One region of the Lactiplantibacillus paraplantarum genome, then DNA from elsewhere that is predicted to be linked to it. Evidence: a T-box and tRNA genes for the amino acid it is inferred to sense, from the RefSeq annotation. Region 1 holds a T-box; the other holds one or more tRNA genes.
The links. The T-box of region 1 lies ahead of leuS (leucine--tRNA ligase). A T-box ahead of a tRNA ligase gene usually reads a tRNA of that ligase, here a tRNA-Leu.
Positions count from the first base shown of each region.

Region 2: it has a tRNA-Leu gene. The T-box ahead of leuS (leucine--tRNA ligase) is inferred to sense a tRNA for this amino acid. The anticodon was not compared.

Region 1 covers NZ_CP032744.1:1,117,203-1,123,806, reverse strand. Annotated here, with positions in the region: gene leuS (leucine--tRNA ligase) at 378-2,804, opposite strand; T-box leader at 2,943-3,153, opposite strand; gene LP667_RS05385 (phosphatase PAP2 family protein) at 3,265-3,951, shown strand; gene mnmM (tRNA 5-(aminomethyl)-2-thiouridylate-methyltransferase MnmM) at 3,981-4,547, shown strand; gene LP667_RS05375 (hypothetical protein) at 4,654-4,851, opposite strand; gene LP667_RS05370 (glycosyltransferase family 4 protein) at 4,881-6,407, opposite strand; gene asp1 (accessory Sec system glycosyltransferase Asp1) at 6,420-6,604, opposite strand, start outside.
Region 2 covers NZ_CP032744.1:514,469-521,072, forward strand. Annotated here, with positions in the region: gene LP667_RS02415 (Tex family protein) at 1-508, shown strand, start outside; gene LP667_RS02420 (SprT family protein) at 508-954, shown strand; gene LP667_RS02425 (homoserine dehydrogenase) at 1,020-2,306, shown strand; gene thrB (homoserine kinase) at 2,319-3,194, shown strand; tRNA gene LP667_RS02435 (tRNA-Leu) at 3,250-3,334, shown strand; gene LP667_RS02440 (C39 family peptidase) at 3,565-4,416, shown strand; gene LP667_RS02445 (mannose/fructose/sorbose PTS transporter subunit IIA) at 4,706-5,680, shown strand; gene LP667_RS02450 (PTS mannose/fructose/sorbose transporter subunit IIC) at 5,718-6,524, shown strand; gene LP667_RS02455 (PTS system mannose/fructose/sorbose family transporter subunit IID) at 6,542-6,604, shown strand, end outside.

The DNA.
Region 1 (6,604 bases):
ACGCATTAATACTGTTATCAAACACCTGCACTTGCTTCGGTCATATCACGTCGCTAACCTTCACTAAGCTGAGCGCATGACACTAATATTAAAACAATCGGCCCCACCATACTGCAACCTAAGCCACCAATCACGCTTGTAGTTTAAGCATAAATGGTCCCGGCAGTCGCTGCCCATTAAAAACACATCGCAACCACTACAAATAGCTCATTTACTGCTGCTAGAATTATTATTCACTTAACCAAGTGCCCCAGTTAGCTAGAACCAATTCGTCACACCTTAATTAAACAAAAACGTGGTATCAACTGACAATCGTCAATCGATACCACGCTCAGTACCAGCTGAATTAAATTCAACCAGTTATATTTAATCATTACTTAGTTGGCAACCACGTTAACCAGTTTACCAGGAATGGCAATCACTTTACGAACCGTCTTACCAGCCGTAAATTCTTGAATTTTGTCATCCGCCAAGGCTAACTTTTCAAGTTCATCCTTACCCATATCCTTAGCAACTTCGGCGTGTGAGCGAACTTTACCGTTAACTTGAAGCACGATTTGGACCGTGTCTTCTACTAGCTTAGATTCGTCATACGTTGGCCAAGTGGCGTAGGTGATCGTGTCATCATGGCCTAATAATGACCATAATTCTTCGCTCAAATGTGGTGCGATCGGCGCTAATAACTTCACGAAGCCTTCGATATAAATGATTGGTAAATCGTCGACCTTGTACGCTTCGTTCACGAAGACCATCATTTGCGAAATCGCAATGTTAAAGCGCATGGCTTCATAGTCTTCCGTGACCTTCTTAACGGTTTCGTTGTAAATCTTTGTCAGCTTGCCGTCATTGATCGTAGTAACCCGGTCACGAACCCGATTATTTTCATCGATCATTAAGCGCCAAACCCGTTCGATCCACTTGTTAGCGCCGTGTAACCCATCGGTACTCCACGGAATCGAAGCTTCCAATGGTCCCATGAACATTTCGTATAACCGCAACGTATCGGCACCATACTGCTCAACGATGTCATCAGGGTTAACCACGTTACCACGTGACTTCGACATCTTTTCATGATTGTCGCCCAAGATCATTCCTTGGTTAACCAATTTCTGGAATGGTTCCTTGGTTGGCACAACCCCTAAGTCATACAAGAACTTGTGCCAGAAACGAGCATAAAGCAAATGTAAGACCGCGTGTTCGGCACCGCCCACGTATAAGTCAACGGGTGACCAGTACTTCAACTTGTCATAATCAGCCAAAGCTTCCCGGTTGTGCGGATCAACGTAACGTAAGAAGTACCATGAACTCCCGGCCCACTGTGGCATCGTGTTGGTTTCACGCTTACCTTTACGACCGTTTTCATCAACCACGTTGACCCAATCATCGATGTTGGCTAACGGGCTTTCACCAGTCCCGGATGGTTCCAGGTTCTTAGTTGCTGGTAACCGCAATGGTAATTCGTCTTCGGGAACCAGCGTCGTTTCGCCGTCTTCCCAGTGAATAACCGGAATCGGTTCGCCCCAGTACCGTTGCCGTGAGAAGATCCAATCACGTAACCGATAGTTGACCTTCTTTTCACCAGCATGGTGTTCGCCTAACCAATCGATCATCTTGTCAATCGCTGGTTGCTTCGCTAAACCATCAACAAAACCTGAGTTGATGTGTTCACCGTCGCCCGTGTAAGCTTGTTGGTCATAATCATTATCACCCGCAATGACAGGTTTGATTGGCAAATCAAATTTTTGTGCAAATTCAAAGTCCCGATCATCATGAGCAGGCACCGCCATGATGGCCCCAGTCCCGTATGAAGCCAGAACGTAATCGGCAATCCAGATTGGCAGTTTTTCACCATTAACCGGATTGATGCCATAGCTCCCAGTGAAGACCCCGGTCTTATCCTTATTCAAGTCAGTCCGTTCAAGGTCCGACTTGCTGGCAATCTTAGCCTTGTAAGCTTTGATAGCATCAGCTTGTTCTGGTGTCGTCAATTGTTCAACTAAATCGTGCTCAGGTGCCAAGACCATGTAACTGGCACCAAACAACGTATCAGGCCGCGTTGAGAACACTTCGATCTCAGTATCGTCAGGTTGACCAGCAACCTTGAAACGGATAGATGCGCCGACTGAGCGGCCAATCCAGTTACGTTGTTGTTCCTTGATATTTTCTGGCCAATCAATATCGTCCAGATCATCAATCAAGCGGTCAGCATAAGCCGTAATCTTGAGGCTCCATTGCTTCATTGGTACCCGGTAAACGTCGTAGCCACCACGTTCCGTCTTACCATCAACCACTTCTTCATTGGAAACGACCGTCCCACCCATCATATCAGGAGCCCAGTTAACTAGTGTTTCAGATTCGTACGCTAACCCTTTTTTGTAGAGCTGCTCAAAGATCCATTGTGTCCACTTGTAATAACTTGGATCAGTCGTATTCACTTCACGGTCCCAGTCATAGGAAAAGCCTAATGAGCGAATCTGACGCTTAAAGTTCTTGATGTTCTTGGCCGTAAAGTCCTTCGGGTTATGACCCGTCTTGAGCGCGTATTGTTCAGCAGGTAAGCCGAATGCATCCCAGCCCATTGGGTGTAAGACATTGTACCCTTGCATCCGCTTGAACCGTGACATAATATCCGTGGCCGTATACCCTTCAGGATGTCCAACGTGTAATCCTTGACCAGATGGGTATGGGAACATGTCTAAGGCGTAATACTTCTTCTTATCCGTCGTATCTAATGTTTTGAAGGTTTTGTTTTCCTTCCAATAATGTTGCCATTTGCGTTCAATGACTTTATGGTTGTATGCCATAGTAGTGCCCCTTTCTTGCTGCCTTGTATGTAAAAGCTAGCATTGCGACTTTCCAACTGACTATTCAAAACGGCCATTTCACCTATCAACCAGTTAAATCCGGTTAAAAAACAAAAAAATCCTATAAGCCAATTATGCTTATAGGACGAAAACAGGTTCCGCGGTACCACCTATGATTCCACGTCACCGTGGCCTCTTGGGAATCTTAACGCGAAACCACGTCCGTGCCTACAAACTTGTTCAGCCGGAAGACTCGAAGGTGAGTTCATGGTTAGTGAATCCCCGTTTGCAACTACCACGGAGTTTCTGTAAAACACCAACCACTACTATTCCTTCTCAGAGTCGTAAAGTTATTGTTTTTATAGTAGCAAACCACCACACTTTTTTCAAGAGGCCACGCCCCGTCGGCGACAAATTTTATCATTAGTCGACAAACGGCGACATCATAAAAAATGCTATAATGGTTGCAATAAATTATTTATCGGAGGAATCTGTATTGAAGCAACGAACTTGGCAACGTTCGGACAGTCTCATCTTACTTATTTTTATTGTGTGGCTAGGCTGGACGGCCGCGGTGTGGCAACGAGCACCTTGGTTGACGCACTTTGACACCACGGTTGCTAATTTTTGGCATCACAGTCCCCAGTGGTTTCAACACGCGATGGTTGCTTACACCCAGTTCGGCAATCCCCACACCATCACAATCATCACATTGATTATTGGCCTGGCACTCTGGCTGGGCCATAATCCGCGTGGTGCACTCTTCTTTTGGATCAATACTTGGGTCATTGCGGGTTATGGCAATTATCTCATCAAGCAGGTCATTATGCGGCCACGACCAACTGCTTGGCGGCTTGTCCAAATAGGTGGGTATAGTTACCCAAGTGGGCACTCAACGACAACGACCGTGCTTATCGGTAGTTTGCTAGTGCTCGCCTTTGACTATTGGCATCGCAATGCCTTGACTGGTTGGCTCACTGCGCTCGGCGTAACCGCGATTTTCTTAATGATGATCAGTCGCGTTGTCGTGGGCGTCCACTATCCGAGTGATACAATCGGTGGCCTTTTGTTAGGAAGTGTTTTACTATATATAAGTGTGCGTTTTAGTACACATTATCGGCATGGGCCGCTTCGACGACGGTCTTAATTCATGAATTCAACAAGGGGGTAACACTCATTCAACTCAGTTCGGCATTAGCTTATAGCCACGCGCTAATGAATCAAGTCGTCAATCCCGGTGATCATGTGATTGACGCGACAGTTGGCAATGGTCATGATACCGTCTACCTCGCCAAGTTGGTCGGTACCACTGGTCACGTCGATGGGTTCGACATTCAACCAGCGGCCATCAAAGCTACAACGAGTGCCTTAGATAAAGCGGCGCTCAGCCATCAGGTCACCTTATGGCAAATGGGCCATGAACACCTCGCAGATAAGATTGCCACTGATCAACCCATCAAGTGTGCCGTCTTTAACCTGGGCTACCTACCTGGTGGTGATAAACAAATTATTACGAAACCAACGACGACGTTAACGGCTGTAAAGGCGATTCAGGAACGCCTCGTCACAAACGGTCTAATCATCCTACTGGTTTATGCCGGTCATCCCGGTGGTGCGACGGAAGCCCAAGCGGTGCTAGATTACGCCACGAATTTAGACCAACATCAATTTCAAGTCTTACAATATCAATTTATTAATCAAGTTCATGTGCCGCCGTATTTATTGGCGATTCAGAAACGTTAATATGTTTACGTCTTAACGACAAATCAACCCAAAAGGTCTGCCAAACGATTATTTTCGTCTGACAGACCTTTTTAATTAGATGTTTAGCTTAAAAAACAATTGAACACTACTTTTCCCACGGATATTTGCCGTTTTCATCTTTAGGGGTATTGCGCATAATCCGCTTAGTTCCCTCATCCATCTCTTTACGCCGCTTCTTACGATTATGGTGACGAACAATTAGGACAAGGCCACCGATGCCACAGTACACGATCATCCGGGTAAACATCTTCACTGTCCCATAAATGGTCATAATCATTAACATTATTTGCCCTCCCTAGCCACTAACTCGATTTACGCCATTACCTTAGTCGGTTTGAAATAGTCTAACAAGGTCTGCCATTGCTTGAAAACAGCCTCTTCTGAATAGCGCTTCGCATTCTCGTAAGCCTGCGCACTGAAGGACGCTAGTTGCGCTTGATTCTTTAATAGATCAATAATGGTGTTCGTCAATTGCTTGACGTCACCATCCGTCGTTAGGACCCCACTTTTGTGATTCTGAATAATATCACTCGGTCCATACTTAACATCATTAGCAACCATTGGTAATCCATGGGCCTGAGCTTCCAAGAGCATCAGTGAGAATCCTTCCGCCCGGCTTGGCAATAATCCTAATTGGGCACGATTGTAAACCGCATTGACATCCGTTGTATAACCTTTGAATAACACGACATCTTCCAAATGTGCTGCCGCTACTTGAGCATGCAATTGTTTCTCAATATCACCATTAGCATAGCCCCATAATTCCAACTTGGCGTCAGGAAATTGCTTATGAACTTCTACGAACGCTTCAATTGAATGGTTCTGTTGCTTTTCTGGTGCCAAGCGGGCCACTTGGACAACTAAGTCCTTCTGGCGACGTGCAAAATCAACGGGTTTAGCTTTAAGGGTGGCATCATCCACATAGCCTACCGGAATTGTAAAGGCTGGAATAGACTTGCCAAAACGCGCTTCAACATCCTTGCTTTGTTCCGGTGTCGCTGAAATTACGGCATCCCAAGCTTGCCAATTATTCAACGCGTTAGCGTAGTTATTATTAAGTGTCGAGTGAAGAATATCCTTAGCATCACTGACATGATTATTATGCAAATGCAAGACTTTCTTGGCTGGCGTCGTCATATTGAACAATCCCCAGGCACATTCCACCGTCCGATCGCAAATGAAGACATTGGGTGCTTCAGTCAACTGGTTCAGTTCGTCATAAAAGAACCGCGTTAATTCATTCATGCCATTAAAAGTATGATTTTGATCATTATAGTTGAGAACCCGCCAAGTCACGCGTTCTTGCCCCGCATGATTCAATAAGTGCAACTTTTCGACATGGACTAAACCATCGGGACCAAAGTAAGCTTCCTGCGCAATTTTGCCATCCCAATCGAATAATTGTTCCAAACATTTGAAACCGCGCGTATCCCACCAGCTCATTTTGAGTGTCCGGCCGTTGACATCAAAGTATTGGACGTTACTGACCGTGTCAGTTCCAGCCCGCAAGTAAATAATCATGATTAACTTACCGCGTTCCACAACTTGAACTTGATTGTCCTTCCGCGTTTTGATGGCATCAGCTGGCACTTCAAAATCCGCTAAATTAAACGCCTGTCGTTTAACGGATTGGCTCCCACTAAAGAAATCAAATAAGTTAACAAAATCAGCATCAGCAATTTTAGCCCCATCAAGAACATCGTGTAGGTTCATTGCAAACACGCGCGTGACAATCTTAGCCGCTACGTGGTGCTTTTTGAATAAGGTCAGCCGATTGATTTCGGCCTGTTCAATCCCTGATTTTGAAAATTGCATGTTGTCATTTAAGAAATAATACATCGCTGCGCCCTCCTACTTAATACCCAATAATTGTTGCCAACGGTGCCAAACTTTTAACTCGGTCTGGGAGGTATGCAACTTCTTAAAAGCCGCTTCACTAAACGCCGTTAGTTTCTTCGTATCCGTCATTAACTCGATGATCCGGTCGCGCATGGCTAATTGATTACCAGGATCAATAATGAACCCATCGTGCCCAT
Region 2 (6,604 bases), 600 kb from region 1:
CAAGAATGTTTTTGATAACACGGATATTCATCCAGAAAGTTATCCCGCAGCCAAAGCGTTATTGGCAGCGGCTGGATTAAAGACGGCGGACGTTGGGACGACTAAAGCCCAACAGTTGAATCAATTAGATTTAGCGCAACTTGCGACCAGCACCGGTGTCGGTGAACTGACCTTAAAGGATATTATTAGTAGTTTGCAAAAGCCCGGGCGTGATGTTCGTGATACGATGCCCGCACCGTTACTCCGGCAAGACGTTTTAAAGATGAGTGATCTAAAACCAGGAATGCAGCTGCAAGGAACCGTACGCAACGTGGTCGACTTTGGGGCGTTTGTGGATATTGGCGTCAAGCAAGACGGCCTCGTGCACGTCTCCAAACTAACGGATAAATTCTTGAAAGATCCGCGTCAGGCGGTGGCCGTTGGCGACATCGTGACGGTGTGGGTCGAAGAAGTTGATGAACAGCGGCAGCGCATCGCCTTAACGATGATTGCACCGGCTGAAGCATAATGACTGATTTAGAGTTACAGCAGCTCGTTGCGACCATTTCCATGCGTGATTTTCACCGTCCATTCCAGCACCGCGCTTATTTTAATGCCCGGTTACGAACGACGGGTGGTCGTTATCAGTTGGCCTCGCATGATATTGATATCAATCCGAAGATGCTGACTGATTTTGATGAGGCCACCTTGATTGGCGTCATCAAGCATGAATTGTGTCATTATCATTTACATTTGACTAAGCGGGGTTATCGACATCGTGATGTGGAATTTAAACGGTTACTCGCTCAGGTGGGCGGTTCGCGCTATGCCCCGGCACCTAAGCACCCGGCGACTTCAGCTTACCGGTATATATACGAATGCCAACAGTGTGGGCAGCGTTATTATCGCAAGCGGCGAATGGATACGCAGCGCTATTCTTGTGGCCGCTGCCGGGGACCAATTAAGTTAGTCTGAAAAGGTTTGCTAAAGTGGGACGCTTCCGATAGAATTAGCTTAACTATTGATATGGAGGGATTAAGATGGAAACGATTAAAATTGGTGTGGTCGGACTAGGCACAGTCGGGACCGGCGTTGTTAAAATGCTTCAAGCGCATCAGGAAAAGATTTCAGAAATTACCGGTCGTAAGTTGGAACTAGCCTGCGTAGTTGTCCACAACTTGAAAAAGCACGAACAAGTTGATTTGGGGGACGTTCAGATGACCGACCAAATCGCGACCCTGCTTGATGATCCGTCCATTCAAATTATGGTCGAAGTGATGGGGTCGATTCATCCGGCGAAGGAATATATTACGCAAGCCTTGAAAGCTGGCAAACACGTGGTGACGGCCAATAAGGACTTGATTGCGCAATATGGCCGGGAGTTGGTTCAGATTGCGCGTGAAAATCATCGCGACCTGTTCTATGAAGCGAGTGTTGCTGGTGGGATTCCAATCTTACGGACGATTGATAATAGTTTCGCTGCTGACCGGATTCAACGGGTCATGGGAATCGTCAACGGGACCACTAATTACATCATGACGCAGATGCTGACTAAGCATTGGTCGTATGACCAGGCCTTGAGTTCAGCACAAGACTTGGGGTTTGCCGAAAGTGATCCCACTAATGATGTCGAAGGTCTTGATGCGGCGTTCAAGATGATTATCTTAACGCAGTTTGCCTTTGGGATGAGTCTGTCCCTCGACCACGTTCAAGTGCAGGGAATTACAAAAATCAGCCCAGAGGATATCGCGGAAGCTCACCAGCTTGGGTATACGATTAAATTACTCGGGATTGCGGAAGAAATTGATGATCGCATTGCGGTATCGGTGGGTCCCGTGCTCGTCTCTGATCAACACCCACTTGCTACGGTGCAAAATGAAAATAATGCCGTGATGGTGACTGGAACGGCTGTGGGGAACACGATGTTTTACGGTCCCGGCGCTGGGGAACTCCCAACTGCTAACAGTGTGCTGAGTGATATTACAACGGTTGCAAAAAATATTGCGCTGAATACGACTGGCAATACGTTTAACTCTTATCGCCAGGAGACAGTCTTAGCAACACCTGAAGATGTCGTGTATCCTCACTTTATTGCCTTGAGGATGCGGGATGTCCCAGGGATGATGATGAAATTGACAGCAATTATGACGCGCGCAGAAGTTTCGTTCAGCCGGATTATTCAAAACCAATTAGGTGACGGCAACGCGCGTGTTGTGATCATTACCCATGCTATGAATGATCAACAGTTAGCCGACATCACTCGTGAAATCGGTGAGCAAGAGAATATGCAACTATTAGCGAGTTATAAAGTTTTGAAGAATGCGTAGGTGAGGTAAGTCATGCTAACAATCTCAGTTCCCGCAACTTCCGCCAACCTTGGCCCTGGATTTGACTCAATCGGTCTAGCACTAGATATGCAATTGACGTTACAAGTCTTACAACCTAGTGACCATTGGCAGATTGACCATCCCTTTGGGGCGGATGTGCCGACGGATGAACGCAATTTAATTATTAAAACGGCGTTACATTTGGTACCAGATTTACATCCACAGCATCTACAGATGGCTTCTAAAATTCCATTGGCGCGCGGATTGGGTAGTAGCTCGACGGCCATCGTAGCCGGCTTAGTGCTGGCTAACGAATTGACCGGCGCACCGCGCTCTTCTGCTGAGCTACTGGAAGTTGCTACTCAATTGGAGGGGCACCCAGATAATGTGGCACCGGCTTTGTTAGGTGGTTTGGTCGTGGCGACGTACACTGACGAACGCGTCCGCGCGGTGAAGTTACCGCTACCGACGCTTTTTGCAAGTGTCTACGTACCGAACGAGCCATTATTAACGGTGGCTAGCCGCCAAGCGTTGCCAACTGAATTGACGTATCACCAAGCCATTACTGGCAGTAGTGTGGCTAATACGTTAGTAGCCGCTTTAGCGACTCAAAATTGGGACGTGGCGTTACCGCTGTTGGAACAGGACCAGTTCCATGAACAGTATCGGGCTAAGTTAGTGCCAGCACTACAAACGGTTAGAGACCATGCCCACGCCCTGGGATTAACGGGGACTTATTTGAGTGGTGCTGGGCCGACGGTGATTACGTTGGGTGATTACGGTCAACTCGCTACGTTGCAAGCACAATTAGGCCAAGATACAACACTCAACGGCCAATTATTCCTATTGCCAATGGATGCAACTGGGGTAAAAGTACAAAAATCTTAAAATAAGCTTGTCAGACTCGCAAAATTTTGTTATGATGTTTTTTGTGAGTTGTGATGCGGCCATGGCGGAATTGGCAGACGCGCAAGATTAAGGATCTTGTCGGGGTTAACCCGGTGGAAGTTCGAATCTTCTTGGCCGCACTAACGAATGTAAGAATCGATCCGATAGGCCTAAGCCTTGATGGATCGATTCTTTTTTTGCTATGGTAAATTCGACTGACTATATTATTCCAGACTTGCTTTTTTGCAACTACTTCAACTATGTTCACCAAATTTGCCGGACCTTATTGTTTAATCTCACGATTACCAGCATTATAATGAAAACGGTTAATCGACTGATTACGATATTAAGAGAAGGTGAGGATCAATCATTGATTAGAATGAGTAGATGGTGGGGTATCTTAGTGGGCGGATTGCTTGTTAGTGGGTTGGTTTACCCCGCACAAGCGGCCGTAACGACTTATCCGATTACAGGAATTCAGGTGGTGCAGCCACGGGTCTATCAGACGAATAGTCAGAACGGTGTCGGTTACCATTTAACCGTCGTGCGTCATCAGCGTGCCCAATTGCGTGTTAATTTACATTTAAAGTATCACCAGCATACACAGTGGACGCGTACTGAGCAGGCTGATATTTATCGCAACGTGCGTCGTCAGCGCTTTTACTACGTGCATAATGGTCGTCAGCAGAGTGGCTGGATAGCCGCTAGTCAGCTAAGACCAGCCAATACGGCGTCGGTTCAGCTGAGGGTGCCACTGATTGACCAGCTACCGGAGTTACCAACGGGATGTGAGATGACAGCGACCACCATGATGTTACAGTATGCCGGTGTTAACATTAGTAAGGAACAGTTTGCCAGCCAAGTGCCTCGCAGTTCGAATCCTAATACTGGTTTTGTTGGTAATCCTGCTTCGGCTGATGGTATTGGGCTTTACATCTACCCCCAAGGCTTGTTACCAACGATCCGCCACTATTTGCCATCTGCTGAAGATTTCAGTGGAGTGAGTCTGCAACGACTTAAAGTGCAGCTCGCTAAAGGCCATCCGGTAGTTGCTTGGGTTCAGGGACTAGATGGCTTTGCGAGTCATACGGTGACGCTTACCGGGTATACAGCAACGACTGTTAGCTACAATGATCCCTGGCATGGTCAACACAGTCGAATGGATAATCAAGCGTTTGAAGCAATGTGGCAATTGAATGGCCGGCGGGCACTAAGTTATTAAGAATTTAATACCATAGTTAACATTAGTTACTGTTTCATAATTTTGTTTTAAAAATACGCTATTTGACACACAAAACAATTATTTTAATACTGTATTACTTTAGTGTATCAATCTTAGGCCTGAAATAAGGGCTTTCATCGTTAGTGTATTTTGGCACGGAATTTGCATGTATATTAGTGAGTGCGAAAAAGATTGCGCTTACAGTATCAAAAACATAAATAGTTACAGGCAATTTAGATATTATTTATTCGTTTTATATGACTGTAACGAAAAAATAGGAGGTACAAAGATGGTAAGCATTATCATTGCTAGTCACGGCGAATTCGCTAAAGGCATCTATCAATCTGGATCAATGATTTTCGGCGAACAAGAAAACGTTCAAGCCGTTACGTTGATGCCTAGCGAAGGCCCTGACGACATCAAGGCTAAGTTGGAAAAAGCCATTGCTTCATTCGACGATCAAGAGCAAGTCTTATTCTTAGTCGACCTTTGGGGCGGGACACCATTCAATCAAGTTAACGGCTTGTTTGAAGCACACAAGGACAAATGGGCAATCGTTGCCGGTTTGAACTTGCCAATGTTAATTGAAGCGTATGCTTCACGGCTTTCAATGGATTCGGCACACGAAATTGCCACTCATATCATTGAAACTGCTAAGGATGGCGTGAAGGTTCGTCCTGAAGCATTAGCACCTAAGGAAGAAAAGGTTGCTGCCGCTGCCACGACTAACAATAACGCTGGTCGTCCAGGGACGTTGGAATATGGTTTAGCGCGGATCGACTCACGACTCTTGCATGGGCAAGTTGCCACTGCTTGGAGTAAGACGGTTAACCCAACCCGGATCATCGTTGTTTCCGATAGTGTTGCTAAGGATGATTTACGTTCGAACATGATTAAGCAAGCTGCACCAGCAGGTGTACATGCGCATGTTATTCCAATTGATCAAATGATTAAGATTGCTAAAGATGACAAGCACTTTGGCGGTCAAAAGGCCCTTGTCTTATTTGAAACCCCACAAGATGCATTACGTGCAATTGAAGGTGGCGTGCCAATCAAGACTTTGAACATTGGTTCAATGGCGCACTCAGTTGGTAAAGTTCAACCAAACAAAGTTTTAGCTTTTGATCAAGATGATATTGATACTTACAAGAAGTTGGAACAAGACGGCGTCGAATTTGATGTTCGGAAAGTTCCTTCAGATAGTAAGGATAATATGGATAATATCCTGAAAAAAGCTCAAAACATGTTGAATGAACAAAAGTAGTATAGATAACTATCAGAAGAAAATGGAGGATTAAATCATGAATTTGAATGCAATTCAAATGATTTTAGTCGTACTCGTAGCATTTTTAGCTGGTATGGAAGGTATTTTGGATGAATTCCATTTCCATCAACCAGTTGTTGCATGTGCGCTGATCGGATTAGTTACTGGTCAATTAGTACCATGTATTATTTTAGGTGGTAGCCTACAAATGATCGCGTTAGGTTGGTCAAACGTTGGTGCCGCCGTTGCTCCTGATGCCGCTTTAGCTGCCATTGCATCCGCAATTATCTTAGTTTTAGGTGGCCAAGGTCGTGCCGGGGTTTCTTCAGCCATTGCAATTGCCGTTCCTTTGGCCGTTGCTGGGTTACTTTTAACCATTCTTGCACGTACGATTGCAACTATTATTGTTCATATCATGGACCGTGCTGCCGAAGAAGGTAGTTTCGGTAAACTTGAATTCTGGCACATTGTTGCCATTTGTATGCAAGGGTTGCGGATTGCCATTCCAGCTGCTTTGATCTTAGCCGTTGGTGCTGGCCCTGTTAAGACGATGTTGAATGCTATGCCTGCATGGTTAACTGATGGTTTATCAATCGGTGGTGGTATGGTTGTTGCCGTTGGTTACGCAATGGTTATCAACATGATGGCTTCCCGCGAAATGTGGCCATTCTTCGCTTTAGGTTTCGTGTTAGCTGCTGTTAGTGAAATTACACTTATCGGACTTGGTGCAATTGGTGTTGCCATGGCTCTTATTTACTTGAACCTTTCTAAGATGGGCGGTTCTGGTAATGGCGGTGGTTCTAACACTGGTGATCCTGTCGGCGATATTATCGATAAATACTAACGAAGGAGGGCAAGAAAATGGCTGATAATAAAGTACAAATTACTAAAAGTGATCGTATTAAGGTTTGGATGCGTTCTAAC